2 regions of the Rhodococcus parequi genome follow, and region 2 is predicted to be linked to the other one. Evidence: riboswitches for the same ligand, from Rfam matches in the RefSeq annotation. Region 2 holds a riboswitch; the other holds the start of a gene.
What was found. Region 2 has a riboswitch for thiamine pyrophosphate ahead of ABEU20_RS10675 (TenA family protein). Riboswitches for the same ligand answer to the same signal wherever they lie in the genome.

Region 1 (15,355 bases), on a different contig from region 2:
GGTGTGCGGGTAACGGGCAAGCCGTGCGTCGACGACACCACCTGTGGGGGTCCCGGTGAGCGGGTGCTGGGTTCGTCCGGATCGGCGATAATGCTTAGTCTTGGTACCGAGGCTGCGGGTTCTGGGGTGGGACCACGATCGGGAGGGCAGGCCGTGCTGAGGAAGATTCTTGTCGACGGACGCGAGATGCCGCGTCGGGCAGGTCTTTTGGTGATCCTCGGACTGTGGGCCCTGGCCTCGGTGGTGTTGCTGTTCACGACGGTGCGGCCGTGGATGCCGAAGATCGGGTTGCTCGCCGGCGGCGCGGACCTCGACGTCTACCGCGACGGCGCCCGTCACGTCATGGAGGATCTCCCGCTCTACACCGAACCGGTGATCCACGGATTGCTCTACACGTACACGCCGTTCTCGACGCTGATGTTCCTCCCGTTCGGCCTGCTCCCCGGCGGCTACGACAAGTATCTCTGGATGGCGGCCAACGTCGCCCTGCTGATCGCCATCGTGGTGGGCTGCTGGCGGATGCTGGGATACCGGATCACGCCGTACGTGGTGTCGGCGTCGGTGCTGCTGGCCGCGTCGTGCACCTTCCTCGAGCCGGTCCGGACCACGCTGTTCTACGGACAGATCAATTTGGTGCTGATGGCGCTGGTCCTGTGGGACGCGTCGCGCGCAGACGCGAGCAGGCTCAAGGGCATCGGCGTCGGCGTCGCGGCGGGCATCAAACTCACGCCCGGCTACTTCGTCCTCTACTACCTCGCGCTGCGGAAGTGGCGTGCTGCCGCCGTGGCGGTCGCGACCATCGTGGCCACGGTCAGCATCAGCTGGCTGGTGTTGCCGAACGATTCGAAGCAGTACTGGACGGACACCTTCTTCGAATCGACGCGCATCGCGGAGGACACGCATCCGTCCAATCAGTCGATCCGCGGTGTGATCGCGCACCTCACCGGCAAGCCCGCACCCGTCGCGCTGTGGCTCGTCCTCGCGATCGGTGTGGTCGCGGCGAGCATGTGGATCGTGGTGCGACTGCACCGGCGGGGCGAGTCGCTCCTCGCGGTCACCGTTGCGGGGTTGACCGCCGCCGCGGTGTCGCCGTTCTCGTGGAGCCACCACTGGGTGTGGTTCGTCCCGCTGCTCGTCTACGTCGTGCACCGGACGTTGACCAACCGCTGGTGGTGGACCGCGGCCGTCGTCGTGTACGCCGCGGCGGGCGCGTGGCCGTACCGGTGGGAAGAGGACAACGTGGTGGTGGGCCTGTTCCTGTTCCCGCCGTGGTGGACCGTCGCAGACGTCCTCATGAACGTCTATCTGCTCGTCTACCTGGCTGTTCTCGTCGGTGCCGCGGTGATCGCGTTCCGCGGCGATCCCGATCCCGTCGCCGAGAACCGGACACCCGTGCGCGAGCCCGAAGCGGTGTGATGCCACCATTCGGGGCATGCGCATTCGACATCTGATCGCCGCCGTCCCCGTCGCCCTGCTGGTTCTCACCGGCTGCAGCGACGGTGGCGACTCCGACTCGAAGGACACCACGAACGATGCGGGCCGGACGACCGTCACCGCCGACGCCGGCGCCGACGCGCAGGACACCGCGGTCTCGGTGATGTGCGCGCAGGTGGTCGCCTACCTCGACGCCACCGAGCAGCAGGCCGAGACCACCGGCCAGCCGTTCGACCGGGAGGCGAAGGGCGCCGAGTTCCTCGACATGTTGAAGGCGAACGGCGGAACCGTCGTCGCGGCGTACAACCAGCAGGCCGTGGCGGCCGGTCAGCCGACGCTCGACCCGGCGACCGCGACGTGGGACGACGTGCCGGCCGAGGCCCGCGACCTCATCGAGCAGTCGGTGCAGTCCGGGATCTCCGGGAACTGCTGACCGGTCTCAGCCGCGCAGGGCGTCGGACAGCGCCCGCGCGGCGGCTTCCGGGTCGTCGGCCGCAGTGATGGCGCGGACCACGACGATGCGGGTGGCCCCGGCCTCGAGGATCTCCGGCAGCCGCTCCTGATCGACGCCGCCGATCGCGAACCACGGCCGGGCGGGCTGCGCCTCGGCGGTGCTGCGGACCAGTTCGAGCCCCGACGCGGCCCGGCCCGGCTTGGTGGGGGTGGCCCACACCGGACCGGTGCAGAAGTAGTCGACGTCCTCTTCGATCGCCGCCAGGCTGGCCTGCGCGCGGTTGTTCGTGGAGCGGCCGATCACGACGTCGGGTCCGACGATCTGCCGCGCATAGTGCACCGGCAGGTCGTTCTGGCCCAGGTGCAGGACGTCGGCGCCCGCAGCCAGCGCGAGGTCGGCGCGGTCGTTGACGGCGAGCAGCGCGCCGTGGCGGCGGGCTGCTGCACCGATCACCGCGAGCGCGGCCAGCTCTTCCTTGACCTCCATCGGCCCCAGCTCGCGCTCGCCGGTCGAGCCCTTGTCGCGGAGCTGGACGATGTCGACACCACCGGCGAGGGCGGCGTCGACGAACTGGGCGAGATCGCCCTTGTCGCGGCGGGCGTCGGTGCACAGGTACAGGCGCGCGTCGGCGAGACGTTCGCGCGGTGTGAGGTGCTTGACGGACTGGGAAGCATGCACACCTCGAACGGTAGTCTCTAGTGCGGACGAATCAACACGGGAGTCCCGAGGGATACGGGGCTGAGAGGGGGCCTGCCGGCCCCGACCGTCATACCTGACCCGGATCATGCCGGCGCAGGGAGTGAGGTGGAGAGAATTGACCCGATCGGTTTCCGTCGTCGGAGGCGGTGTCATCGGTCTGTCCGTCGCGTGGCGTGCCGCGCAGCGCGGCTGGGCGGTGACGCTGTACGACCCGGCGCCCGGTAGCGGAGCGTCGTGGGTGGCCGGCGGAATGCTGGCGCCGCTGTCGGAGGGCTGGCCCGGCGAGGAGAAGGCACTCGCGCTGGGCGCGGCGTCGTTGCAGCGGTGGCCGGACTTCGGCGCCGAACTCGAGCGGATCGCGGACCTGGAACTGTTCACGTCCGACGATTCGCTCACCGTCGCGCTCGACGCGGCCGACGCCGCCGACCTGCACACGATCGCCGACTGGGTAGCCGAGCAGGGCCACGAGCTGCGCATCCTGAACCGGGCGCAGATTCGCGAACTCGAACCGTCGCTGGGGCGCGGGATCCGGCTGGCACTGCAGGCACCCACCGAACTGGCCGTCGACAACCGGCTGTTGGTGCGTGCGCTGCGGACCGCGGCGATCGCGGCCGGGGTCGAACTGGTCGAACGTGCGGTGACCGATCTCGACGAGCTCGTCACCGACCAGGTGGTGCTGGCGGCGGGCTCGCACTCGGCGCAGCTGTGGCCCGACCTGCCGGTGCGCCCGGTCAAGGGCGAGATCCTGCGGCTGCGGGCCCGGCCGGGCGTGACGCCCGCGCCGCTGCGCACCATCCGCGGCAGTGTGCACGGACGCCCGTCCTACCTGGTTCCGCGCGCCGACGGGATCGTCGTCGGCGCCACGCAGTACGAGTCGGGACACGACACCCAGGTCACCGTCGCCGGTGTACGTGATCTCATCGCCGACGCCGAGGCGCTGATGCCGGCGATCGGCGAGTACGAGCTGTACGAGGCGAAAGCCGGTCTGCGCCCGATGAGTCCGGACAACCTGCCGATCATCGGACGCGTGTCGGACCGCGTGGTGCTGGCGACCGGGCACGGCCGCAACGGCATCCTGATGACCCCGGTGACGGCGGACGCGACGGTCGCGATCCTCGACGGCAGGCCCCTGGCGGAGGCGGAAAGTGCCACCGCCGAACGATTTTCACCCGCGAAGGCATGAGTGAGGTTCGAATGAGTGAGTTGATCGGAATCACCGTCAACGGGGAGGACCGTGAGTTCGACGGCCCCCTGACGGTGACGGAGTTGCTGGAGCGCCTCGACCTGCCGCAGCGCGGCATCGCCGTCGCGGTGGACGGCGCGGTGTTCCCGCGCGGCCGGTGGACCGAATCGGTGGGCCGCGGCTGGGAGATCGAGATCCTCACGGCGGTGCAGGGTGGCTGACGTGGGCAAGCTGACGATCGCCGATCGCACCTTCGGCTCGCGCCTCGTCATGGGCACCGGCGGCGCGGCGAACCTCGCGGTACTGGAGGAGGCGCTGGTCGCGTCGGGCACCGAACTGACCACCGTCGCGATGCGCCGCGTCGACGCCGCGGGCGGCACCGGCGTGCTGGACCTGCTGCGCCGGCTCGACATCGCGCCGCTGCCGAACACCGCCGGTTGCCGCGGCGCCGCCGAGGCCGTGCTCACCGCGCAGCTCGCGCGGGAGGCGCTCGAGACCGACTGGGTGAAGCTCGAGGTGATCGCCGACGAACGCACCCTGCTGCCCGACGCGATCGAATTGGTCAGCGCTGCAGAACAGTTGGTGGACGACGGCTTCATCGTCCTGCCGTACACGACCGATGACCCGGTGCTCGCGAAGCGCCTCGAGGACGTCGGGTGCGCCGCGGTGATGCCGCTGGGTTCACCGATCGGCACCGGTCTGGGCATCTCGAATCCCCACAACATCGAGATGATCGTCGATGCCGCGAACGTCCCCGTCATTCTCGATGCCGGTATCGGCACCGCGAGCGATGCAACCCTCGCGATGGAACTCGGCTGCGACGCGGTGCTGCTCGCGACGGCCGTCACCCGCGCGAAGGATCCGGCGCTCATGGCGTCGGCGATGCGTGGCGCGGTCGTCGCCGGCTACGAGGCCCGGCATGCCGGACGCATCCCCAAGCGGTTCTGGGCGCAGGCGTCGTCGCCGATGTAAGTGTGGCGCGCCGCGGATCACGGATTGATCGAAATCCCAGGCCCGGCGCGGATTCAGGCTAGGCTCGACGGCAACTTGCTCCGTTGGTTCGAGTGCCTGGAGGGCATGCCATGACGACGTTGAGTACCGACCTTCTGGATTTGCTCCGCTCGGACGTCGTGGCGTGGAACGCCCGACGGGACCAACTGCCCGACGCGCCGGATCTGCACGGCCTCGATCTCTCCGGTGCGGACCTCGCTGGGGCCAATCTCACAGGCGCCAACATGGAGGGCACGGATCTCTCCGGGGCGGACCTGACGTTCGCGGAGCTCGGCGGCGCGAACCTCAACGGCGCCAACCTTTCGGGGGCCGTCGCCGCGGACGCCGACTTCAGCAAGGCGTACCTGACCAACGCGAAGCTCAACGGCGCCGTGCTCACGCTGTCGTTCCTGACGTCGACGTACCTCGCGCACGCCAACCTGACCGGCGCAGACCTGTCGGGGGCGTACATGACGGGCGCGCATCTCGAGGATGCCGATCTGACCGGGGCCCGGCTCACCGGCGCGTACCTGGCGCACGCCGACCTGACCGGGGCGCGGATCTCCACCGCCGACGTCAGCGGCGCGGATCTGACCGACGTGACGATGCCCGACGGTGCCGTCCGGGACTGACTCGGGGTGATCCCCCACCCGCCTCGGGGTACAAGTCATCCCTGGGTATGACACGCGCGTAGACCCGAGACCGATGCGCAGGTAGGGGCGTTTCGGGCAGAGTGGTGCGCATGATTGAAGTGAGGGGACTGACGAAGACCTACGGGTCGACGAAAGCGGTGGACGATCTCACGTTCTCCGTGAAGCCGGGAATCGTCACCGGCTTCCTCGGCCCGAACGGTGCCGGCAAGTCGACGACCATGCGCATGATCCTCGGCCTCGACACGCCGACGTCGGGTACTGCGCTGGTCGAGGGGGTTCCGTACCACCAGCTCAAGCAGCCGTTGCGGACGGTCGGCGCGCTGCTCGACGCCAAGTGGGTGCATCCCAACCGTTCGGCGAAGGCACACCTGCAGTGGATGGCCGCGGCCAACTCGCTGCCGATGTCGCGCGTCGACGAGGTGCTGCGCCTCGTGGGCCTCAGCGAGGTGGCGGGGAAGAAGGCCGGCGGGTTCTCGCTCGGCATGTCGCAGCGGTTGGGCCTCGCGGGCGCGCTGCTCGGCGATCCGAAGGTGCTGCTGTTCGACGAACCGGTCAACGGCCTCGATCCCGAGGGCATCGTCTGGATCCGCAAGTTCATGCAGAGCCTGGCCGCGGAGGGCCGCACCGTGCTGGTGTCGAGCCACCTGCTGTCGGAGATGTCGCTCACCGCGGAGCACCTCATCGTGATCGGACGCGGCCGCCTCATCGCCGACGTCAGCGTCAAGGACTTCGTCGACCGCGCCTCGGATTCGTCGGTGCGCGTGCGCAGCCCCCAGCTCGACGCGCTCCGCGGTCTCCTCACCGCGCAGGGCTTCGCCGTCCACGAGGACCCGGGCGCCGATCACCAGCCGGCGCTGCTGGTGGCCGGAGCGCGGACCGACGACGTCGGCGCCCTCGCCGGAGCCAACGGCATCGTGCTGCACGAGCTGGCGTCGAAGCAGGGCTCGCTCGAGGACGCGTTCATGAAGCTCACCGGTGACGACGTGCAGTACCACGCGCAGATCGCCGGTCAGCCGGCCGCGCAGAACATGGGAGGTGCGCTCCGATGAGCGTGTTGAATGCGGAGCGCATCAAGCTCACGTCCACCAAGTCGCCGATGTGGTGCAGCCTCATCGCCGTTGTGGTCAGCGTCGGGTTCGCGGCGATCATGGGCGTGGCCTACAAGTCGCTGGTGTCGTCGGGCGACAACTCGATGGGCGAGTTCACCGTCGCCTACACGCAGGCGGGTGCCGCTCAGTTCGGCGCCATGCTCGTGATGATCATGTCGGCGCTGGCGGTCACCACCGAGTACCGGTTCGGCGTCATCCGCACCACGTTCCAGGCCATCCCGCGCCGCACCCAGGTGATCGGCGGGAAGGCAGCGCTGCTGGCGGCGATCGCGGCGGTCCTCGGTCTGGTCATCGCCCTGGCGTCGTTCTTCGTGGCGCAGGCGACGTCGGGTGAGACGCTGTCGATGGGCAGCGGTGACAATGCCCGGGAACTGTTCGGTATCCCGATCTACTACGCACTCCTGGCCGTGCTGGCGGTGGGCGTCGGCACACTGATCCGTCAGTCGGCGGGTGCCATCTCGCTGCTGCTGCTGTGGCCGCTGGTGATCGAGAGCCTCGCGACGATCATCCCCAAGGTGGGCAAGTATGTCGGCGAGTTCGGTCCGTTCAACAACGTGAACTACTTCCTCGGCAACGGTGGCGCGTTCGACTTCCACTGGGGTCCGTGGGGCGGCCTACTCTACTTCGCGGCCTTCGTCGCGATCGTGTTCGGTGCGAGCCTGTTCGTGGTGAACAAGCGCGACGCCTGAGTACCGCTCTCGAAGCGCCCGGTCGAAGTCTTTCGGCCGGGCGCTTCGGCTATGTTCGGCCCGGACGACGGGAGGGTGACGCGATGCGGATCGGGGTGCTGGCCTACGAGGGCTGTCTGGCGGCGGAGATCTTCGTGTTCACGGATCTGCTGCGCATCGCCAATCGTGTTGCGCGGGAGACGGGCGCGGCGACCGAGGATCCGTTCCGGGTGTCGGTGATCGCGGCGTCCGCCGAACCCGTTTCCGCGGCGGGCGGCTTTCCGATCGGCGTCAGGCGCTGGCACCACCGGTTCGATCGGGTGATCGTCCCCGGCTTCGAACTCGTGCCGTCCGAGGATGTCGCGGCGCGCCTGCACTCTCTGCAGCGGGAGACGACGTTCCTACGGGTGTCGGCGGACCGGGGAACCCGCGTCGCGTCGGTGTGCGTCGGCGCGTTCCTGCTGGGCGAGGCCGGCCTGCTCGACGGGCGGCGGGCGACCACGTCGTGGCTGTTCGCGTCTCGCCTGGGCCGACGCTATCCGCGGGCGACCGTGTGCCCCGAGGCGCTGATCGTCACCGACGGGACGGTCACCACCACCGCGGCGTTCAGCGCCGCGCTGGACCTTGCGACCGCACTGGTCCGGGAACACCTCGGCGACGATATCGCCCGCGCGACCGCGCGGATCACTCTGGTGGCCGAGAACCGAACGAGCCAGGCGCCGTACATCGTCGACTCGATGCTGCCGTCGGTGCGCGGACCGTTCGCGGACGAGGTGGCGGCGTGGCTGGTGGAGCACCTGGCCGAACCCTACGACCTGGGCCGCCTCGCCGACGCGTTCCACGTGAGCACCCGGACGCTGCTGCGGCGCTTCCGAGCCGAGACGGGGGAGTCGCCGCTCGAGTTCCTCCGCCGGGCCCGGGTGCGGGCGGCGCGGAACCTGCTCGAGACCACGGATCTGCCGCTGGCCCGTGTCATCGAACGCGTCGGGTACCGCGACGCCGGCACGTTCCGACGCCTGTTCGTCGAGCAGGTGGGGATGAATCCGGCCGACTACCGCCGGAAGTTCCATGGCGACGCAAGCTCCGTGGCGATGTAGCCACCGATGGTGGCGATGTCGCCTCTCCCCGTCGTGCCGGGGCCCGGACAGACTGACCGGACCACCATCGATCGGTCACGGAGGACACCGGTGCCCCAACGCAGCCTGCACGAGGACGATCCGCTCGACGACTTCGAGCGGCGCAGCATCGAGGAGAACGGCGTCACCAAGACCGTGTACGTCGCGGGCACCGGCCCGGCGGTGATCGTCATGCCGGAGATGCCGGGGATCAGCCCGCACGTCGCCCGGTTCGGGCGGTGGGTGCGTGACGCCGGCTTCACCGTGTACCTGCCGTCGCTGTTCGGCCGGGACGGCGCCGTCCCCGGCGTCGAGGAGGGGGTGGCGGTGCTCCGCCGGGCGTGTGTGAGCGCGGAGTTCCGGGCGCTCGGCGCCGACGGCACCACCCCGGCCGTCGCGTGGCTGCGCGTGCTCGCCCGCCGCGCACACAGGGAGTGCGGCGGACCGGGCGTCGGGGCGATCGGCATGTGTTTCACGGGCAACTTCGCGCTGTCGATGATGCTCGAGCCCGCGATGCTGGCGCCGGTGCTCTCGCAGCCGTCGCTGCCGCTCGACGATCCGGACGGAATCGACAGCGGCCCGGAGGAACTCGCGTCGGTGCGCAAACGTCTCGAGAAGGACGACCTGACGGTGCTGGCCTATCGGTTCCAGGGCGACAAATTCTGCCGCGCACAGCGGTTCGCGGCGTACGAGCGGGCCCTCGGCGACCGGTTCGAGGCGCGGGTGCTGCCCGACAGCGCCGCCAATCCGGAGACGTCGCCGTTCTTCGAGCACGTGATCGCGAGCCCGCACAGCGTCGTCACGGCGCACCTGATCGACGAGGCCGGCCAGCCCACCGTCGCGGCGCGGGACGAGATCCTCACCTTCCTCGCCATGCGGCTGAGGGACTGAGGAGCCGGGTCCGATCGGGGTACTCTGCCCGCATGCGGGTGAGGGTGGGGTTGGTCGCGGGGCTGTCCGGTGCGCTGCTGCTCGCGGGATGCAGCGATCCCGACGAGGGCGGCCCACCCGTGGACGGTCCGGGCCTGGCCGCGGCGATCGACGCGGACGCGGTGATGGGCGATCTCGAGCAATTGCAGCGGATCGCGGACGAGAACGGCGGCAACCGCTCGGTCGGCACCCCCGGCTACGACGCCAGCGTCGACTACGTCGTCGGACAGCTCGAGGGCACCGGATTCGACGTCGAGACACCGGAATTCGACGTCGACCGATTCGACGCGCACACCCAGACGCTGGCGTTCGCCGGCCGCGACGTGCCGGTCGAGGCTCTCACGTATTCGCCGGCGACACCGCAGGGCGGGCTCACCGCCCGGCTGGTGCCGGCGCCGCCGGACGAGACCCCGGGCTGCGAGGCCACCGACTACGACGGCCTGGATGTCACGGGCGCGGTGGTGCTGGTGGATCGCGGCGTCTGCCCCTTCGCGCAGAAGCAGCAGGTCGCGGCCGACCGGGGCGCGGTGGCCGTGCTCGTCGCCGACAACGAGGACGAAGGCCTACCCGGCGGCACGTTGGGGGCGAAGGCGGACGCGCGGATCCCCACGGGCGGCGTCAGCAAGGCCGACGGCGTCGCCCTGCGGCAGGGCGACGCCGTGACCCTCACACTCGACACCACGGTCGAAACGGTCAAGTCCCGCAACGTGATCGCGCAGACCAAGACCGGCGATTCCGGCAACGTGGTGATGGCGGGCGCACATCTGGACTCGGTGCCGGACGGCCCCGGCATCAACGACGACGGCTCGGGTGTCGCGTCGCTGCTCGAGACGGCCCGGCAGCTCGGCGCGAAGCCGAACACGGCGAACGCGGTGCGGTTCGCCTTCTGGGGTGCCGAGGAGGAGGGGCTCAACGGATCGACGGCGTACGTCGACGGTCTCGACGACGCGGCGCGCGCCGACATCGCGCTGTACCTCAACTTCGACATGGTGGGCTCGCACAACGCCGGCTACTTCGTGTACGACGGCGACAACTCCGACAACGTCGGCGAAGGCCCCGGGCCGGAGGGATCGGCCGGGATCGAGCGCACGTTCGCGGCGATCGTGTTGCAGCTGGGGGTGACGCCGGGCGGAACGGACTTCGACGGGCGGTCGGACTACGGCCCGTTCATCGCGGCCGGCATCCCGGCGGGCGGCCTGTTCACCGGCGCCGAGGAGAAGAAGACACCAGCTCAGGCGCAGCAGTGGGGTGGTGAGGCCGACGCGATGCTGGACCCGAATTACCACACCGCGCAGGACACCGTCGGCAACATCGACCGCACCGCGCTGGCGCTCAATGCGCAAGCGATCGGGTACGGCATCGGGCATTACGCGCAGTCGACCGACGGCGTGAACGGGGTGCCGCCGGCGGGCGACGCCCGGAGCGCGGCGCGGGCCGATGTGGGGAAGTAGGCGCCGAAACCGGCGTCACGCGGCAGTTCTGCGAGACGACCCGGCCACGATTACTCTTGCCGGGGTGAGTGACGACCCGGAGGGCGACGCCACACCGGAACCGGCCCCCACGGATTCCGGCACGGAGGGCGGCTACGCCAAGGTCACCGGTTCGGTGGCGAAGTGGGTACGCGACGCGGACCGGCAACCCCAGTTGGTCGACGCCGTGCGCCGGATCAGGCGCTCACTGCCCGGTGATCCCGCATTCGGCGACCCCCTCTCGACGGCTGGTCCCGGCGGCGCCCGGGCTGCGGCCCGCATGATCGACACCGGGGCAGGGGCGTCGCGCGAGGTGAGTATGGCGGCGCTGCAGGTGCTGCAGGCGGTGCTCGAGAAGACGTGGGGCAGCCCCGCGGACGGCGAGGTCACCATCGTGTTCACCGACCTGGTCGGCTTCTCCAGCTGGTCGCTGCAGGTGGGCGACGGCGCGACGCTGTCGCTGCTGCGGGAGGTGGCGGCCACCATCGAGCCGCCGATGATCGCGCGCGGTGGCCAGGTGGTCAAACGTCTGGGCGACGGGCTGATGGTGGTGTTCGACCACCCCGACCGGGCCGTCGAGGCGGTGTTCGCGGCGCGCGCGGCGCTCGCGACCCTCGACCACACCGGCTACCGACCCCGCATGCGCGTCGGATTGCACACCGGCGCCCCACAGCCCATCGGCGCGGACTGGTTCGGCGTCGACGTCAATGTGGCCGCCCGCATGATGGAGCTCGGCGGGAACGGCAACGTCGTCGTCTCCGGCAACACGCACGACGCGATCGGCGAGGAGCGCCTCGCCCAGCTGGGCTTGGTCGCGCGGCGCTACCGGCGCGGGCTGCTGGCGGCGCCGCAGCGTGGTGTGCCCGAGGACCTGCGGGTCTACGTGCTGCGCCCGGTGCCCGCACCGCGGTGACGGCCTAGCGGACCATTCGGACGACTTCGGGAAACCGTTGCCGCCCCCGACGCCCGGCGCGCACACTGGGGAACGTGACCGAGTCCGGGCATCCGCAGCGCACACCCTTCTACGGGGTGTTGATGATCATCGCGGCGCTGGCGGCCGCGATCGCGGTGAGCTACTACGGGCCCACGTGGTTCCGGATCACCGTCTACATTCTCGCGGTGCCGGTGGTGGCGGTCGGTTTCGTCATGACCCTGCGCGACTATTCGCGCTGATCAGGCGTTTTTCGGATCCAGTCGCCACAGCGGCGACACCGGACCGTGCCCGGCGCCCAGGTCGTACGACGCCTCGAGGCACTTGGTGACCCATTCCTTGCCGAACGCGACCGCGTCGGGCATCGCGTAGCCGTTGGCGAGCGCGCACGTCACCGCCGCGGCCAGGGTGTCGCCGCCGCCGTGATCGTTGCCGGTGTCGATCCGCGGGCTGGTGAACTCGTGGAAGGCGTCGCCGTCGAACAGCAGGTCGGTGCTCGACGTCGACGAGCGCAGGTGCCCGCCCTTGACCATCGACCACTGCGCGCCCAGTGCGTGCAGGGCCTCGGCGGCGCGGCGGGCGGTGGCGTCGTCGACCACCTCGATACCGGTGATGAGGCGGACCTCGTCGAGGTTCGGCGTCACCAGCGACGCGATCGGGATGAGCGTGTTCCGGACGGCGTCGAGTGCCTCGGCGTGCAGCAGCGGATCGCCGTGCATGGACGCGCACACCGGGTCCACCACCAGCGGGATGGAGCCGTCGCGGCCGATGCCCACCTCGGTGCACACCTGCGCGACGGCCTCGATGATCGCGGTGGACGCGAGCATGCCGGTCTTGGCGGCCGAGACGCCGATGTCCTCGACGACGCAGCGCACCTGCGCGGCGACCGTCTCCGGCGGGATCTCGTGAAAACCGCTGACGCCCACCGAGTTCTGCACCGTCACCGCGGCGACCGCGACGCACGCGTGCACCCCGCACATCGCCATGGTGCGCGAATCGGCCTGGATGCCGGCACCGCCGCCGGAGTCGGTGCCGGCGATGGTGAGGGCGCGGATCGGGGTCTGGCCGGTCGGCGTCAGGGGCAGGTAGTTCACGGCCTCGAGCCTACCCAGGCGAGGCGGGTGCGACGGACGGTGGTGTGAGTCGTGCGGCTGGGACATCTACGACGTGAGTCGTCCCGGTGCCGGCGGGATACCGGCACCGGGACGAGGTCAGCGGTGGATCAGGGGATGCGGGCGGATCAGGACTAGAGCAATTCCCATCCGCCGACGTTGTAGACGGCGCTGGTGGTGGACAGGGAGTTACCGGCGCCCGCGGAGGGCAGGCCCGCCCGCAGGTTGACCGCCCAGTTCAGCGAGCCGAGCGGGCCGCAACCGGAGGCACCGGGGACGGCGAAGTCGGTGGCGGTGTGGGGTGCCTGCGGCCAGACGCCGCCGGGCACGTCGGGGCCGTTGTCCGAGATCCATTCGGCCTGTCCGGCGCTGCCCACGAGTGCGAGGGACAGGTTGATCGGGGTGGCGGCGGAGCCGATGTAGCAGTTGTCGCCGAGGAGCGGATTGGAAAGCTTGAGCCGCACCGGAAGTTGCATGGCGAGGGTGTAGGGCTGTACGTCGGGCAGGGCGACGGCCTCGACGGTTGCCTGGATGGCGGTGGGGCCGAACGTCTCGGCCGAGGCGGCGCCGAATGCTCCGCCGGGAACGGTGATCGGGTTGGCGTACACGCCGAACTTGCCGTCGTCGGCGGCCGGGACGAAGGTTTGGATTGTGGGGTCGTCGGCGTCCTGGGAGACGCCGCCAGCGATCATCAGGCTGCCGTCGGGGACCGCGACGTCGAGGTTGCCGATGCGCATGGTGCCGTCCCTGACCACGACCGTCATACAGGTGCCCAGGTCGGTGACGGGGTTGTAGACCAGATCGAGCCGGCAGGTGTCCCAGTTCTCGAATTCGTATGGCGTGCCGGGTGCGGCCGACGATCCGGTCGAGGAGCCACTGCTGCCGGACGAGCCGCTGCTGCCTTCGGAACTGGACAGGCTGCCGCTGCTACCGGAGCTGCCTTCGGCCGATCCGGCGGCGTTCGCGACGCCGCCGCCGACCAGGGCCAGCGCGGCGGTGGCCGCCAGCACGGCGGAGCGGGTGGTGTTCTTTCGCATGTACTTCCCCCATACGGATGTCGACTCGGCCAGGAGGTTCGGTCGAACCCAGCTGTGACTGCCCGAGTGCACTACTGACAGGTTGGCGCCGCCCTGGCAGGGGCCTTGGCGACGCCTGGCGTCGAGGTGAGTCGGGCGTGCCCCGGATCGAGATGGGGCGCAGATGCGCTCATCCGAATCCCCCGATGTTCCCCGTCCAGAGCCGGACCTTGTTGCAGTCCGACTGCGAGCGTGTAACAGATCGTCACACACACAGCGGATGTCATGTGCCGGTTTCGGGAGGATCGGCGAAATCTATCTGCGGTACACCGAAACTGTACTGCAGTACAAACTTTGGCATTGACCGAAAAGGCGACCTGAAAGGTCGGGTGTCGTCACGGCCAGGGCCGGCCCCTTGCTGGAAGTCGTGCGCCCAGGCGAATATCGGCCGACCGGTATCTCGGACTGTCGACCTGCGTGGATCTCGGAAATGACAAGGGGCGCAACATTTATTGAACGCCCGTCCAGCTGAGGGCCTGCTTGGCAGCGGCCGGGGTAATTGTCGAAACTGTCACGCGAAGGCGTCGTGTGTGTGACGATCTGTTACGCGCACGCAGTCGGGCCGACATCAGGTCCGGCTCAGGATGGGGAATCTCGGGGGAGATCAGGAACGGGCACAACCCCGCTCGTTCCGGACTTACGCCAGCAGCGCACCCGACTCACCCCAACGTCATGCATCGTGCTCGAGGTGCAGTGCATATCGAGCCGATGCTCTTCCGTGAGAAATGCACTCGATCAGCGATGTCGAGTCTTGCTCGAATCGAATCTGGCCGGGTGTGTACCCGAATGGGGGTTCAACGTGAGAAAACTCATGACCCGCTCCGTGATCCTGGGTGCGGCAACAGCTTTGGCTCTGGTCGGGGGTGGTGTGGCGGACGCAGCCGCCCCGGTATCGGGGGCGAAGTACGACTTCAAGAATTGGGACACCTGCCAGCTGGACAAGGTCTACGACCCTGCCACCGACCTGGGCACCTGCATGACGGTTGTGGTCAGGGACGGCACTATGCGTGTCGGCAGCCTCAACGTCCAGATTGCGGATGGAAGCCTGATGATTGCCGGCGGCGTCAGTCAGCCGGATCCGACCCACCCGACCAATCAGGTCTTCGTTCCCGCCGCCAATGATGGCAAGTTCGGTGTGTACTCGAAGTCGATCAGTGTCCCCGGTGGCGCACTCGGAACGGGTTCGTCCGAGGACTTCGGCCCGACGGCCATCCAGGCGACGGTCGAAGCCGTGGCCTTGCCGTCGGTGCAGCCGTACACCCTCGGTGTCGAGCTTCCGGTTCGGTTGAAGTTGACCAACCCGCTCCTGGGGAACAACTGCTACATCGGTTCTGCCTCCAATCCGATCCGGCTTTCGTTGGCGCTCCAAGATGCTGGTGCTGCGCAGTGGATTTCGGACACGGTTCCCGGGGTCCCGGGCGGGGTCTGGCCCCAGGCGACGCACAAGGCCACCAACTTTGCGGTGCCCGGCGCCACCGGATGCGGTCTCTTCGGCTCGCTCAACTGGGCCGTCAACCAACGTGCCAACCTGC
Region 2 (15,355 bases):
GGCCGTCGTCGGTGTTCGTGTCGGACGCCCGGGCGCGAGCCTTGTGGCCGCACGGCGGACACGTCGCCGCGGTGGGCCTGCTCGCCGACGACGGCACCGTCGCGGCAGCGTTGGCCGATCGGGTCCGCGACCGTCTGCCCGGTCTCGACGTGCGCACCTACACCGGCAGCGCGCGCGGCGACGTCGAGTATCTCGACGCGGGGGCGGCGCGCAGCGAACTCATGATGCTGTGCGGATCGTTCGCGGGACTGGCGATCCTGATCGCGATGTTCGTGGTGTCGAGCACGCTGTCACTGTCGATCCAGCAGCGGCGCCGCGAGTTCGCGCTGCTGCGCGCGATGGGCGCGACACCCGGCCAGGTGCACCGACTGATCGGCAGCGAGGTACTGCTCGTCGCGGGCGCCGCGGCACTGCTCGGTGCGGGCCCCGGCTACGCGCTCGCCCAGGTCCTGCGCGCCCAGTTCGCCGAGGCCGGCGTCCTGTCGTCGGACTTCGCGCTCGCCTACAGTCCGGTCCCCGCCGTGATCGGCGTGGTACTGGCCGTCGGCACCGCGCGAATCGCTGCTGCCGTCGCCGCCCGACGTCCGGCTCGTCTGGATCCCACCGAGGCCCTGCGCGAATCCGCGGTGGAACCCGCGTCCATCGGCAAGGGACGGCTCGTCACCGGAGTCGTGTTCGGCGCGGGCGGACTGGCCACGTCGCTGCTGCCGGCGGTACTACCCGGGCCGGCCGCACTCGCGGGCGCCGGCTCGTCGGCTGTGCTGCTGGTGATCTCGGTGGCGCTGCTGGGCCCGCTGCTGGTCGCGGGGGCGGTCCGCCGGTTCGGCGGCCCGTTGCGGCGCAGCGCGTCACCGGCACTCGTGTTGGCGGCCGCCAACTCCGGGGCGCGGGCGCGGCGCCTGGCCGCGGCGATCACCCCGCTGGCCCTGGCGATCGCGATCGGTTCGGTGCAGCTGTTCACGCAGGACACCGTCGCCGCGGCCGCCGACCATCAGTCCCGCAGCGGGATCACGGCCGACCTGGTGGTAACCGCTCCGGGCGGCCTGGCCCCCGGACTCGTCGACCGGATCGCCGCGGATCCCGCTGTGCGCGCGGCCAATCCGATCGCCCGGAGTCAGGCCCTGTTCACGACCGGTGGCGAGTCGCCGTCCACCGATCCGTACCCGGTGCAGGGAATCGATCCCGCGGCCACGGGATCGACCCTCGATCTGGACGTACGCGACGGCGATCTCGGGCGACTCGGGGACGGCACCGTGGCCCTCAGTACCGACGCGGCCTTCGGAACGAGTGCCCGTGTGGGCGACACGGTCCCGCTGCGACTCGGTGACGGCACGCTCGTCACGCCGACCGTCGTCGCGACGTACGGCCGTGGCCTCGGCTTCGGCGATGTGACGCTGCCGATCGCGCAGGTCCGCGCGCACACCACGACGGGACTGACCGACATGCTGCTCGTGTCCGCGGAACCCGGGCGGCTCGACGAGGCCCGGGACGCGATCACCGCGATGGGCGGCGTCGCGGTCTCCGATCGCGCGGAGTTCGCCGCCGCCGGCCAGGAGCAGCGCCGCACGCAGGCGTGGGTGAGCATCGTCGCGCTCGCCGTCCTGCTCGGCTACCTCGCGGTCGCCGTCGTCAACACCCTCGTGCTCGCGACCGCCGAACGCGGACGGGAATTCGCACTGCTGCGGCTCGTCGGGGCGAGTAGTAGGCAGGTGCGCGGCATGATGCGCGCCGAATCGGTGATCGTGGTGACCGTGGCGGCAGTCGTGGGATCGGTGATCGCACTGCCGCCACTGGCCGGCGTCGCGGCGGCGGTGTCCGGGCGCCCGATCCCGAGCGTCTCGCCGGTCGTCTACGCCCTGATCCTGGGCGTGACGATCCTGCTGGGGCTCACCGCCATCGCGATCCCGACCCGGACCGCGATGCGCCAGGACCCGGTGACCGCGATCGGCACCCGGGAGTAGTCCCGCGCCGACGCGCCGGTCGACCGGACGGACCGGCCCGTTCGCTCAGTAGGTGCGGCGCAGCCGCATCCGAACGGGCCGCCCGTCGGGGTCGACCACCAGGCGGTAGACCAGGGCGGCGGCGCGCTGCTGCCACTGCGGCGGCACCTCGATGCGGTGTCGCCGCAGCCGACCGGGCGGCCGGGTGCCCGCCGACGGCGCTGTGTGCCAGCGGTCCAGCGCCTCGACACTGCCGGAGACGACCTCGAAGAATCGGTCGGGGTCGATCAGATCAGCATCGTCGTCGTCGGCTCGGCCGAGATGTTCTCGAACCAGTCGGAGCCGCAGATCGCGGGCGAAGCGACGCGCCCCGTCGCCGAGCCCGGACGGGTCGACGGGTGCACGCACGTCCCGCGTCGCATCCACCACCGCGGCCGTCAACTCCGAATCATGTGTCCAGGAGCGACGATTGAAGTTGTCGCTGCCCACTGCGGCCCAGGTGTCGTCGACGATGCAGACCTTGGAATGCACGTACACGGGTATGCCACGGTCGTTCTCGAGGTCGAGCACGAGCACCCGGTCCCCACCGGCCTCACGGATGGTCTCGAGCGCCGACGAGTGCCCCAGCAAGGCGGACGGGATGGTGATGGGGCTGTCGTCGTCGAGGAACTTCGGGACCACGGCCACCAATCGCAGACGCGGTTCGCGGCGCAACGCCTCGGCGAACACGCGCGCGACGTCCACGGACCACAGGTACTGGTCCTCCACGTACACCAGGCTCCGCGCGCGGTGCAGCACCTTGGCGTACGCCTTGGCTGCGCTGCGTTCGCCTTCCTTCGCGAACGGATACGCGGGCCGGCGCCGCGGATAGGTTCGCAGCAACTGCACGGAGCAGGTGCCGCTGGGCTCCGGTGGTGCGGCAGGAGGGGGCAGCTCGGACGGGGTGCGGGTGAGACCGCGCAGGATGTCCGGCACCGCGTGCCACGGCAGCCGGGACAGCGCGGCCGGATCCTCCCAGCGCTCCCGGAATACGTCCTCGACGTCCCGCACCGCAGGGCCGTGGATCTGCAACTGTGCGTCGTGCCATGCCGGGGTCTCGCCGTACTCGGGTGGAAACGGCCGGCTCAGCGGATCGCCGAAGTGGTCGGCGTCGTCACGGCGGGCACGCGCGAGGTCGATACCGCCCACGAACGCGACATCCGGGGTGTTCGCGTCGGAATAGCGGACCACGACGAATTTCTGGTGATGGCTGCCGAGCGCGGGAACCCGCTGATCGAGGATCACCTCGCCCCCGGCGCCCTCGAGAACCTCCGCGAGCTTGCGGTTGCGGCGACCGGGAAAGCCCAGCGTCTCGATGTGCGAACGCCACATCATGCCTCGGACGGTCGCGCCCCTGCGGGCGGCGCCGGCGAACGCATCGGCCACCGTGACGCCGTCCACCAACTCCTGGTCGGCGTCGCCGCGCCAATCCGTGAACAGCACCAGGTCGTCAGAACCTGCGCGGGCCAATGCCTCCGCCAACGCCGCGAAGTAGACCTTGCCGTGGATCAGTGGGATGACGTCGTTGCCGTCCGTCCAGTCCCGGATGCGGGTGTCGCTGTTGCCGCGTTCGGCAGCACTGAGAAACCACGGGTGGGCCGGATCGAACTGCTCACGGCGTCCCGTCAGCGCCAGACTGGATCGGCCGAATACCGACGAGAAGCGGCGCACGACGGCACGGGCCCTGCGCCACAGGGTGGACGCTGTCACTCGGATCCGGTTCTGGGACACGCCGAGATCATCGCATCCCGGCCCGGGTGTGAACCCGGGCCCACACCGATGCAGCGGCGTCGGGCCCGAAAACCGCTCGCACCGTCCGCCGCCGCGCTGTTAGCTTCGGAACGACGTCCGTTCGACCGAAGGCCCGTGCCGTGACCACCCCCGACCAGACGAGCAGCCGACAACTTTCGCCGCTGATCCTGCTCAACCTCGCCACACTGTTCTCCGCGACGGGCAACGGCATCGTGATCGTCGCGCTGCCGTGGCTGGTGCTGGAACAAACGGGGCGCGCGACCGACGCCGCGATCGTCGCGGGCGCCGCCACCCTGCCGCTACTGCTGGCCAGCCTGTTCTCGGGCACCGTCGTCGACCGGTTCGGGCGTCGCCCCACCTCGCTGGCGTCGGATGCGCTGTCGGCGCTGTCGGTGGCCGCGATCCCGGTCGTCGCCGGCACGATCGGGCTGTCGGTGCCGGCACTCGCGGTGCTCGCCGCGCTCGGCGCGACGTTCGACCCCGCCGGGATCTCGGCGCGCGAGTCGATGCTGCCGGCCGCTACGCGGGCCGCCGGGTGGCGTCTGGACCGCGTCAACAGCCTGTACGAGGCCAACTACAACGTCGCCTACCTGATCGGCCCCGGTGTCGGCGGTCTGCTGATCGCGCTGATCGGACCGGAGAGCACGCTGTGGGTCACCTCGGTCTGCTTCGTGCTCTCGATCGTGACGATCGCCTTCCTGCGCCTCGAGCACGCCGGCCGACCCGACCACGCGACGCGGCCGAAATCGATGTGGACCGGCACGCTCGAGGGGCTGCGGTTCGTGTGGCGCGACCGCCTGCTGCGCACGCTCGCGCTCGTCGACATGGTGATCGTGGCGTTGTACATGCCGATCGAATCGGTGCTGTTCCCCAAGTACTTCACCGACCGCAGTGAACCCGCCCAGCTGGGCTGGGTGCTGATGGCGATGAGCGTCGGCGGACTCGTCGGCGCCCTGTCCTACGGCGCGCTCGCGCCCTACCTCAAGCGCCGGAATCTGATGCTCGTCGCCGTCACCGGCCTCGGCCTGGCGATGATCGGCATGGCATTCCTGCCGCCGCTGTGGGTGCTGCTCGGCCTGTCCGTCGTGATCGGCCTGGTGTACGGACCCGTCGGCCCGATCGCCAACTGGGCCATGCAAACCCGCAGCCCCGAGCACATGCGCGGACGCGTCGTCGGCGTCATGACGTCCACCGCGTACGCGGCCGGACCGCTCGGCTACCTGCTGGCCGGACCGCTCATCGACCAACTCGGCATCCGCAGCACGTTCTTCGTGCTGGCGATCCCCGTGGTCGCCGTCGCGGCTGTGTGCTTCGCACTGCCGGTGCTACGCGAGCTCGATGCCGATCGGATGCCGCCGACGGTGAGATTAGGCTCGCCGTCATGACTTCCTTCGACGCCGGCGTGATCGCCGCGGTGACCGGCCACATGAACGGTGACCACACCGACGACAACCTGCTCATCGTGCAGGCGTTCGCCGAGCCGAATGCCACCGCGGCCCGCATGACGGGACTAAACGGCGAGTCCGGCGAATGGGTCGCCGACGTCGACGGGGTGGAGCGGACCGTGCGGGTGCCGTGGCTCGGACCCGTCACCGACCGGGCGTCGATCCGCACCGAGGTGGTGGCGCTGTACCGCGCGGCGTGCGAGAAGACGGGCGTCGCGCCGAACGAGCACTGACCGGCCGCCGACGGTATGGTCCGTCCGTCTGCAACGATCGTTGCAGACGGACGAAAGGATCGCGTCGACGTGGACCTCGATACCGCCCTCACGACCACTCGGACCGTTCGCAAGCGCCTCGACTTCTCCCGCCCGGTGCCCCGCGATCTGATCGACGAGTGCCTGCGTCTGGCGCTGCAGGCGCCCAACGGCTCCAATCGCCAACTGTGGCACTGGGTGATCGTCGACGATCCTGCGGTGCGCGCGCAGGTCGCCGATCTGTACCGCGAGGGTCTGGCCGACGCGATGGGGCGAACGAACATGCGCAACCCCGATCCCGCCCAGTCCGGTCGGATCCGGCCGTCCGTCGAGTATCTCGGCGACCATCTGCACGAGGTCCCGGCTCTCGCCATCCCGGTGCTGAAGGACGATGCCCGCGGGATGGAGGTCTTCATGCAGGCCAGCCGCTGGGGCTCCGTCATCCCCGCGGTGTGGAGTTTCATGCTCGCGTTGCGGGCCCGCGGTCTCGGCTCGGCGTGGACGACCGTGCACCTGCTGCGCGAACAGCAGATGGCGGACCTGCTCGGCATCCCGGACGGCTACACCCAGGTCGGGCTGTTCCCCGTCGCGTACACGCTCGGCACCGACTTCAAGCCCGCGTCGCGCCGCCCGGTCGACGACGTGCGCAGCTGGAACCGCTTCGTCGAGGCGCCGTCGGGCTAGCTGAACCCCATCACCTGGTCGCCCCACGCCACCCGCATCGCGTGATCGGGGTCGGCGACGAGGCGGTCGTGCGCGTCGATCAGCAGCGTCGACCGGGTCTCCTCGCTGTACGGCGCCCAGTGCTTGGAGCCGTCGAGAGCGGCCGGGACACCGTGCCGCGCGAACGCCAGCCAGCGCCGCTGCACGCGGCCGGACACCTCGATCGCACTCCGGCGACCGCCCAACCAGAAGGTGGGGTCCGGATTGAGCGTTCCGAAATTGCCGAACACGTACGGCAATTCGGTCGCGTGCGCCGCGCCGACCCGCGCCGCCCGGAGCAGCGGGGTGGCGTGATCGAACCGGTACACCCAGGTGGGCGAGTGCCGGCTGTGCGCGTCCGCCACCCACAGGGCGGGCATCCTGAACGCCGCGTCCCGCGAGATCGCCAGGACACCTCGCGCTTTCGCGCTGTCGGGGTACGCCGCGACGATTTCCGCGAGCCGCAGCGCCGAGAGTCCGGGGTTGTCCTGGGCGAGACCGGCGAACATCTGCTGGACCGCCTCCGCGCTCACGGGCAGCAGCGGTGAGCGCATGAACTTGAAGATCGACGCCTCGTCCCGGTTGGAGCCGATGATGAGCGGGATCCGATGCGAGTACCCCTTCTGGAACGCCGCGACCGGGTAGTGCGGAACGAGATCGCGGTCGACGACCGGCGCCATCGCCAGCGTGCCGGGCACCTTCGTCGGCACCTCGTTCACGAGGATGTCACCGGCCTTCACCAAGTGTTCGACCGGCATCGCGGCGAGATCGCCGATCCGGTCCGCAGGCAGGTCGAGAATCTCGAGGAACCGGGCCGCGACGGAGGCCGCCCGCTCGGCGCCGTACACCGACGTCGACGGCGGACTCTGCGCGATCGCGCGATGGAACAGTCCCTCGGCCCGTGGCACCGTCATGAGCGTCGTGACGGACCCGCCGCCCGACGATTCACCGAACACCGTCACCTCGTCGGGATCACCGCCGAACGCGGCGATGTTGTCGCGCACCCATTCGAGCGCCGCGATCTGGTCCCGCAGCCCGAGATTCGACTCGAACGTCCGGTCCGCGGTCGAGAACGACGACAGGTCCAGGAACCCGAGCGTCCCGAGCCGGTAGTTGAAGCTGACCAGGACGACGTCGCCCCGCTCGGCCAGGAGGCGACCGTCGTAGATCGACTGGGCGGACGAGCCCAGGCAGTAGGCGCCGCCGTGGATCCACACCATCACCGGGCGCGGGGTGCCGTCCGGGCGCGGCGCCCACACGTTGACCGTCAGGCAGTCCTCGTCGATACGCATCGACGGATCGAGGGGCACCGACGTGTCGTGGCCCTGTGGCGCCATCGCGCCGAATCCGCCCGCATCGAACACGTCGTCCCACGGTTCCGGCGGCGCCGGGCTGCGGAACCGCAGGTCCCCGATCGGCGGCGCGGCGTAGGGAATCCCCTTCCACGCGAAAACCGAACCGTCGGCATACCCGCGGACCGGTCCGCACGGCGCCTCGACCACCAGGCCTCCGGGCGCCTGCGCCGAGGCGATCTCCACAGCTTCCATCGCACGGCCCTCCTCACCGCCGGCAGGCCATCGACCGGGGCTGCCGACCGACTGCCAAGGTACCAATCCTGCGGTGCTAAGGTCGGCTCGTTCACTGACACGGGGTGCTCCGCACGGGCGGGGCTGAGATCACACCCGGGAACCTGCATCAGGTAATGCTGACGAAGGGATGTCATGGCGATGACAACGCCTGTCCACGACACATCTGTCCACTCCGCCGCCACCGACGGCGCGCGTTTCACCGATCTGCTGTGGGACCGCACCGCCGTCCTGCGCGCCGCGATCGACGACATGGAGTTCCTGCGCCGGCTCGGTGACGGCACCCTGCCGCTCGACGTGTTCCGCACGTACATCGAGCAGGATTCGCTCTACCTCGCCGAGTACTCCAAGGCCCTGGCGCTGTTGGCGGCCAAGGCCCCCGATCCCCGGACCGCCGCGTTCTGGGCGACCTCCGCCGCGACCGCCGCGGTCGTCGAGACCGAACTGCACGAGGGCCTCATGAGCAGCGGCGTGCTGCCGGAGGGTGCGGGCGCATCCGAGCACTCACAGGCCTGCCTGGGGTACGTCTCGTACCTGACCGCGACCGCGTCCACCGAGTCGTATCCGGTCGCGGCCGCGGCGGTCCTGCCGTGCTTCTGGATCTACGCCGAGGTGGGACGTCGCCTCGCCGCCGACGCGCACGAGGTGCTGGCGGCCGACCCGTCGCACCCCTACGCCCAGTGGGTGACCACGTACGACGACCCGGCTTTCCACGAGTCCGTGGCGACGGCCCGCCGTCTCGTCGACGAGGCCGCGGACGCCGCGACCGCCGAGCAGCGCGAGGCCATGATCCGCGCGTTCGTCGTCGCGACACGGTACGAATTCATGTTCTGGGACACCGCCCTGAACCCGCAGCCCTGGCCGGCGTCGTGACATCGGTGTCGCGGCTGCGCCGCGTCCTGGCCACGTCGGCGATCGTCGCGTCCGCGATGAGCATCCTCACCGGGTGCGCGAGCTCCGACGATTCCGGGGACACCATCCGGTTCGCGCTCGACTGGACGCCGAACACCAACCACACCGGGCTGTACGTCGCGCTGCAGGAGGGCTTCTTCTCCGACGCGGGCCTGAACGTCGAGGTGCTGCCGTACAACAACACGTCGCCGGACACCCTCGTCGATGCCGGCAACGCCGAATTCGGCACCAGCTTCCAGGATTCGGCCACGTTCTCCCGCGCCGCGGGCGCGCAGACCGTCTCGGTCCTCGCGCCGCTGCAGCACTGGGCGACCGGCATCGGGGTCAAGGCCGACCGCGCCGACATCGCGAGCCCGAAGGACCTCGACGGCAAGACGTACGCGGGCTTCGGCGACCCCGGCGAGCGGGAGACGCTCCGCCAGGTGATCCGGAACAACGGCGGCACAGGTGATTTCGAGACCGTCGTACTCGGCACCTCGGCGTACGAGGCGGTGTACGGCGGGCAGGCCGACTTCACGGTGTCGTATTTCGCCTGGGAGGGTGTCGAGGCGGCCCGTCGCGGCACCCCGATGCGCTACTTCCACTACACCGACTTCGGTTTCCCGGACGCCTACGCGATCGTCGTGAACGGCAACGAGAAGTGGCTCGCCGAGCATCCCGAACAGGCCCGCAAGTTCGTCCAGGCGCTGCAGCGCGGCTACCAGGTGGCCGCCGACGACCCGGACCGCGGCGCCCAGGCGCTGATCGCCGCCAATCCGGGGGTGTTCAGCGACGAGGAGCTGGTCGTCGAGAGCCAGCGGATGCTGGCGGCGGACTACATGAAGGACGCCTCGGGACGCGTCGGCAACCAGACGCGGGAACTGTGGGCCGGCTACTCGGGGTTCCTGTACGAGCACGGGCTGCTCGCCGGCCCCGACGGCAAACCGCTGACGACGGAACCGGACTGGTCGACGTACTTCACCGATGAGTACCTCGCGACTCCGTAAGCGCGACGCGACCACCGCCGTCGGTCCGGTCCGCCGACTGGCGCCGGCGGTGGTCGTCGCGATCGTCCTCGTCGCGGCGTGGCAGGTCTACGTCGCGGTCAGCGGGATCCGACCGCAGGTGCTGCCGTCGCCAGGACGCGTGCTCGCACAGGGGTGGGCTCACCGCGACGACATCGCCGTCCACGCCTGGGCGACACTGCAGGTGACGCTGATCGGGTTCGCGGTGTCGCTGGTCGTGGCGTGGGCACTCGCGGTCCTCGTCGACTTCTCCCCCTGGCTGCGAAGGGCTTTCGTGCCACTGTTCGTGGTGTCGCAGACGCTGCCGATCATTGCGATCGCACCGCTGATGATCATCTGGTTCGGCTTCGGCCTGCTACCCAAGGTCCTCGTCATCGCCCTCGCGACATTCTTCCCGATGGCGATCGGACTGATCGAGGGGTTCGCCTCGGCCGATCGCGAGGCCGGCGCGCTGCTGCGCAGCATGGGCGCGTCGAAGTGGCAGCAGTTCCGTTACGTGCGACTGCCGTCCGGGCTCCCCCGCTTCTTCACCGCACTGCGCATCGGCGTGACGTACGCCGTCGTCGGTGCGGTGTTCGCCGAGTACGTCGGCGCGAGTTCCGGACTCGGGATCTACATGAGTGTCCAGAAGAACTCGTTCCGCACCGACCTGGTACTGGCGGCCGTGCTGGTGACCGCGGTGATCAGCGTCGCGCTGTACCTGTGCACGTTCGCGATCGAGCGGGTCGTCGCGCCCTGGATCCAGCCACCCGGCAGGGAGGACCGTCGTGGCTGAGTCTCCCGTCGTCGAACTGACCGCCGTCACCAAGACCTTCGGCAGCAGGCAGGTGCTCGACGGCATCGATCTCGCGGTCCGGCCGGGCGAGTTCGTCTCGGTGATCGGTCCGAGCGGATGCGGCAAGAGCACCGTGTTCGGGATCGTCGCCGGGCTCGACTCTCCGGATTCGGGCGCGGTGTCCGCTCCCACATGCGCGCACATGCCGCAGAAGGATCTGCTGTTCCCGTGGCGATCGGTGCTCGACAACACCGCGCTCGGTTTGGAGGTGCAGCGGGTCCCGAGGAAGCAGGCCCGCGCCCGCGCGGCGGAACTGTTCCCGCGGTTCGGGCTCGCGGGCTTCGAGGACGCCCGACCGCATCAGCTGTCGGGCGGCATGCGGCAACGCGCCGCGCTGCTCCGCACCGTCGTCCAGGACCGCTCCGTCCTCCTGCTCGACGAGCCCTTCGGAGCCCTCGACTCGCTCACTCGCACCGAGATGCAGACCTGGCTGCAGGACGTCTGGCAGCAGTACCGCTGGACCGTTCTGATGATCACGCACGACGTGAGGGAGGCGGTGTTCCTGTCCGACCGGGTGGTCGTGCTGTCCGCCCGTCCCGCGACCGTCCGTCGTGAGGTGGTCGTGGATCTGCCCCGCCCGAGGGAACTGCCGATCGTGACGTCACCGGAGTTCGCGGCGATCGAGCGCGAACTCATCGAGGTCCTGCACGAGGAGTCCCGCCGAGCGCTGGCGGAACAGGAATCCGCGGACTGATCCGGTACCGGACGGTCCCCACGTCGGGTTCACCGAATCGACTGCCGACCAAGGGAACTGGTCGGTTCATGCGCGATCGAGACGGTCACCCCGCCACCCTCGACGGATCGAGACATCCCCGTTACCCTTCTGTTATGGCGCGTCGGAAACGACGACTTCGCCGCCGGCCGGATCTCGCTACGGTCTCCGCTCCGTCTCCCGGGTGTCGGCACCCGACAGGAAGTTCACGATGACGAAACGCGTTCTGCTCACCGCCCTCGCCACCTTCGCCGCGCTGGCCCCGGCGCTGGCGCTCACTCCCACCGCGTCGGCGGCAACCGGCACCGTGTCGAACGGCATCGGATGGACGGCGAAGCCCGACGCCGGTCCGTCGAACCCGATGCAGAACCAGGAGTACTGCACCCTCGGAGTCGTCGGCACCGACGCGCTCGGCAACAAGATCGCGATCTCCGCGGGGCACTGTGTCTCCGAGGCCGCGGGCGGCGCGACCGAGTTTCCGGACGGGTCGACGGTGTACCGCTTCGGTCCGTCCGGCACCGGCGATCCGATCGGCACCATCGCGTACCGCAACCCGCTGATCGACTACGTCGTGATCGAACTGAACCCGGACGCCGTCCTCTCCTCGGACGGACCGGAGGCCCGCATCGACAGCATCGGGCCGTCGCATCCCGACGGCATGCTGTGCAAGGCCGGGGTGAGGACGGGCCTGACCTGTGGGCCGATCTACGGACAGGAAGCACCGCGGATCAACTCGTTCGCCACGGCGAACGGCGGCGACTCCGGCGGCCCCGCGTTCGTCAACGGTTCGCAACTGGTCGGTATGACCCGGGGCCCGTTCGAGTTCATCGACTTCTCCGCGGTGCTGGGCAGCATCGCCACGCAGACGAACCCCGTCGGCAAGGGTTTCACGGTGACGGACAGCTGAGCCGTCGAACAGCCGTCGAAACGCCACGCGCCCCGCCGCCGGAAAACCGGCAGCGGGGCGCGTGAGTGCGTTTCGGCCTACTTGCCGGCGATGTTCATCGCGGCGATGTGGCTGAACAGCATGCTGGTGCCGATCGGGTTGCCGCCACCCGGGTAGGTGGTGCCGCTCGGGGCCGCCATCGTGTTGCCGGCGGCGTACAGACCCTGGATCGGGTTGCCCGAGGTGTCGAGGACGCGCGCCGCGGTGTCGGTGCGCAGACCGCCCTTGGTGCCGAGGTCGGAGATGCCGAACGCGGCCGCGTGGAACGGACCCTGCTCGATCGGGATGAGCGCCGGGCCGCCGCCGGTGAACGCGCGGTCGTACGCCTCTTCACCGCGACCGAAGTCCTCGTCGACGTCGTTGGCCGCCAACGCGTTGAAGCGCTCGACCGTCGCCAGCAGGTTGTCGGCCGGGATGCCGATCTTCGCGGCCAGCTCCTCGAGGGTGTCGGCGGTGTGCCACAGGCCCGCGTCGACGTACTTCTCGGTCTCGACCATCGAGACGTTCGAGGCGCCCACCGGGGGACGCTCGCCCGCGCGGTCGTCGTAGATCATCCAGTACGGCAGCGTGACCGAGCCGTCCTCCATGCCCGCGATGATGTCGCGGCCGAGGCGGTCGTACGGCGCGTACTCGTTGACGAAGCGCTTGCCGTCCTGGTTGACGAAGATGCCGCCGGTGAAGCACAGCGCGAACGCCGAGCGTCCGTCCGGGTGCGTCAGACCGGGCGACCACCAGGCCTCGCCCATCAGGTCGGTGTCGGCACCGACGGCGATGCCCGCCTGGTGCGCCTGGCCGATGTTGCCCCACGGACCCATCGTGTCGCGGGCGGCGCCCGGGACGCCGTACTTCTGGCGGAGCTCGTCGTTGCCCTCGAAGCCACCGGCGGCCAGGATGACGCCCTTGCGGGCGCGGATCGCGACCTGCTCGCCGTCGCGCTCGACGATGGCACCGGCGACGGCGCCGTCCTCGACGACCAGCTCGACGAGCGGGGTGTTCAGGTTCAGCTTCGCGTTCGGGTACTTGCCGATCGCCTTGAGGAAACGACCGATCAGCGCGCGGCCACCGATCAGCATCTCGGGCAGATCCGCGCCGAGGCGGTCGAAGTCCAGCGGACCGCGCACCAGCTTGTGCAGGTCGCCGACCTCGGAGATCGGCAGCGGGCTCGGGATGGTGTGCCGCTGGCCGTCGTTGCGGGCCTTGGGCGCCTTACCGAAGTAGTCCGGCCACGGGTACGTGGCGAACTCCAGGTCGTCGTCCTCCTCGAGGTACGCGACCAGCGGACCGCCGCCCTTGACGTAGGTGTCCTGCAGCTCGCGCGGGGTCCGGTCACCGACGACCGCGTGGTAGTACTCGAGCGCGTCCTCGATCGTGTCGTCGACGCCGGCGCGCTGCAGCACCGGGTTGCACGGGAACCAGAAACCGCCGCCACCGGAGTAGGCGGTGGTGCCACCGAACTTGTCCGTCGCCTCGACCAGGATCACGTCCAGGCCCTCGCGAGCCGCGGTGTATGCGCCGGTGACGCCACCGGCGCCCGACCCGGCCACCAACACGTCACATTCTTCGTTCCAGTTGACCATCGTTCAGCCTTTCCCGGCGCCGCCGGATTGGGTTCTCCGCCTTGTCGATGCGGAAGTAGGTTGGGGCCCTGCGGCCCCGGCAAGTGCGCCGCGATCAGCCGATCGGGCGCACGGGGTTCGATCCGTCCCAGGTGCGGGCCTGCTCGATGCCGTAGGCGAGCATCTCGCGCATGCCGGCGCTCTGGATGTATTCGAAGACGACGCCCGGTTCGGAGGGCGCATGCACGTAGGCGACCCGGGTTCCCGGCCCCTCCGCCACGAAAAGCTCCTCGAGCCCGCGACTGCGGGCCTCGGCGAGAGTGGACTCGAGGTCGTCGGTGATCCACGCGATGTGATGGGGGCCGACGAGCGGCTCGCCCGAATCGTTCGCGTACGGCGAGGGCATCGAGGACGTGATCTGCATCAGCTCGATCTGGAGGTCGCCGGTGTAGCCCATCGCGACGTCCATGGTCACCACGGTGTCGGCACCCAGGTAGCGACCGTTCAGCGTCACACCGCGGAAGACGGTCCACGGGCCGACACGGGCATGCGTCACCCAGTGGTCGATGGCGGCATCGAGGTCTGCCACCACATACCCCATCTGAACAGCGGGTTCGGGGACCTCGCGACTCATGCACACCTCCAACGGCATTCGACGTGGTGTGTGATGGTAGCCACCCTTACCGGGTGTGATTCAAGTTGTTGTCCCACTGAGAGGACGCACGCGTCACAGGCGTGCACCGGCGCCGGACGCGCCGTCAGCGACCCGATCCGCCGCAGCCCCAGCCGAGCCCGGCGAGTTCCTGTCCCCGGGACAGGACGTCGTCGAGCATCTTCTCGGTGAGCCTTCCGGTGAAGGTGTTCTGCTGACTCGGGTGATAGCAGCCGATCACGTTGAGCGGCTTGCCGTCGGCGGTGCTCAGGACCGCGACCGCACCGTGCCCGAACTTGGGCTTGGGGGTGGGCACGGTACCGCCGGAACGGCGCACGGCGCCGAGGATCGCATCCCAGCCGAACCCACCGAGCGCGACGACGGCCCGCGCGAACGGCAGCAGCCGGGCCAGCTCGGCGTCGAGCCAGCCCGCGCAGCAGTCCCGCTCTTCGATACTCGGCTTGTTCTCCGGCGGTGCGCACCGTACCGCCGAGAACATCCGCACGCCGAACAGCTTCTGGCCGTCGGCGGCATGCTCAACCTCGGCCCTGGTCGCGAGCCCCGCGCGGTGCAGCGCCCGGAACAGCCAGTCGCCGGCCTGGTCACCGGTGAACATCCGGCCCGTGCGGTTGCCGCCGTTCGCTGCGGGCGCCAGGCCCATGATCAGCAGCTTCGGGAAGTCGGCCCCGAAACCGGTGATCGGGCGGCCCCAGTACGGCTGGTTCGCGAACGACGCACGCTTGGTCTCGGCCGACCGCTCACGCCACTCGACGAGCCGCGGGCACGCCCGGCACACGCTGATCCGGGCGTCGATCTCGAGCAGGTTCTTCGCGTCCGCGGCCATCGTGACCACGTCGGCTGCCGAACGGGCCACGGGGGTCTGCTCGTCCGCCGGGTCACCGGGCCACCCGGTACCGGGCGGCACCGGGGACGGGAACAACTCTCCGGTGCCGGGGTGCGGCAGCAACTCGCCGGTCATCGGTTCCGCGCGCTGGTAGGCATGCGTCAATTCAACCCGATCCG

Region 1: another riboswitch for thiamine pyrophosphate. It lies ahead of thiO (glycine oxidase ThiO); the one in region 2 lies ahead of ABEU20_RS10675 (TenA family protein).

Annotation. Positions count from the first base shown of each region.
Region 1 is NZ_JBDLNV010000008.1:160,329-175,683, reverse strand. Features, by position in the region: gene ABEU20_RS21730 (glycosyltransferase 87 family protein) at 154-1,416, shown strand; gene ABEU20_RS21725 (hypothetical protein) at 1,433-1,867, shown strand; gene thiE (thiamine phosphate synthase) at 1,874-2,566, opposite strand; TPP riboswitch at 2,593-2,704, shown strand; gene thiO (glycine oxidase ThiO) at 2,673-3,770, shown strand; gene thiS (sulfur carrier protein ThiS) at 3,782-3,991, shown strand; gene thiG (thiazole synthase) at 3,984-4,742, shown strand; gene ABEU20_RS21700 (pentapeptide repeat-containing protein) at 4,853-5,392, shown strand; gene ABEU20_RS21695 (ABC transporter ATP-binding protein) at 5,503-6,462, shown strand; gene ABEU20_RS21690 (ABC transporter permease) at 6,459-7,211, shown strand; gene ABEU20_RS21685 (GlxA family transcriptional regulator) at 7,295-8,287, shown strand; gene ABEU20_RS21680 (dienelactone hydrolase family protein) at 8,378-9,196, shown strand; gene ABEU20_RS21675 (M28 family metallopeptidase) at 9,229-10,686, shown strand; gene ABEU20_RS21670 (adenylate/guanylate cyclase domain-containing protein) at 10,751-11,617, shown strand; gene ABEU20_RS21665 (hypothetical protein) at 11,692-11,877, shown strand; gene thiD (bifunctional hydroxymethylpyrimidine kinase/phosphomethylpyrimidine kinase) at 11,878-12,729, opposite strand; gene ABEU20_RS21655 (hypothetical protein) at 12,882-13,784, opposite strand; gene ABEU20_RS21650 (hypothetical protein) at 14,635-15,355, shown strand, end outside.
Region 2 is NZ_JBDLNV010000003.1:525,790-541,144, reverse strand. Features, by position in the region: gene ABEU20_RS10705 (ABC transporter permease) at 1-1,961, shown strand, start outside; gene ABEU20_RS10700 (phospholipase D-like domain-containing protein) at 2,007-3,689, opposite strand; gene ABEU20_RS10695 (MFS transporter) at 3,851-5,116, shown strand; gene ABEU20_RS10690 (DUF2470 domain-containing protein) at 5,113-5,409, shown strand; gene ABEU20_RS10685 (nitroreductase family protein) at 5,479-6,111, shown strand; gene ABEU20_RS10680 (carboxylesterase/lipase family protein) at 6,108-7,676, opposite strand; TPP riboswitch at 7,767-7,863, shown strand; gene ABEU20_RS10675 (TenA family protein) at 7,851-8,588, shown strand; gene ABEU20_RS10670 (ABC transporter substrate-binding protein) at 8,585-9,613, shown strand; gene ABEU20_RS10665 (ABC transporter permease) at 9,591-10,406, shown strand; gene ABEU20_RS10660 (ABC transporter ATP-binding protein) at 10,399-11,160, shown strand; gene ABEU20_RS10655 (chymotrypsin family serine protease) at 11,390-12,085, shown strand; gene ABEU20_RS10650 (FAD-binding protein) at 12,163-13,701, opposite strand; gene ABEU20_RS10645 (VOC family protein) at 13,796-14,314, opposite strand; gene ABEU20_RS10640 (uracil-DNA glycosylase) at 14,439-15,311, opposite strand.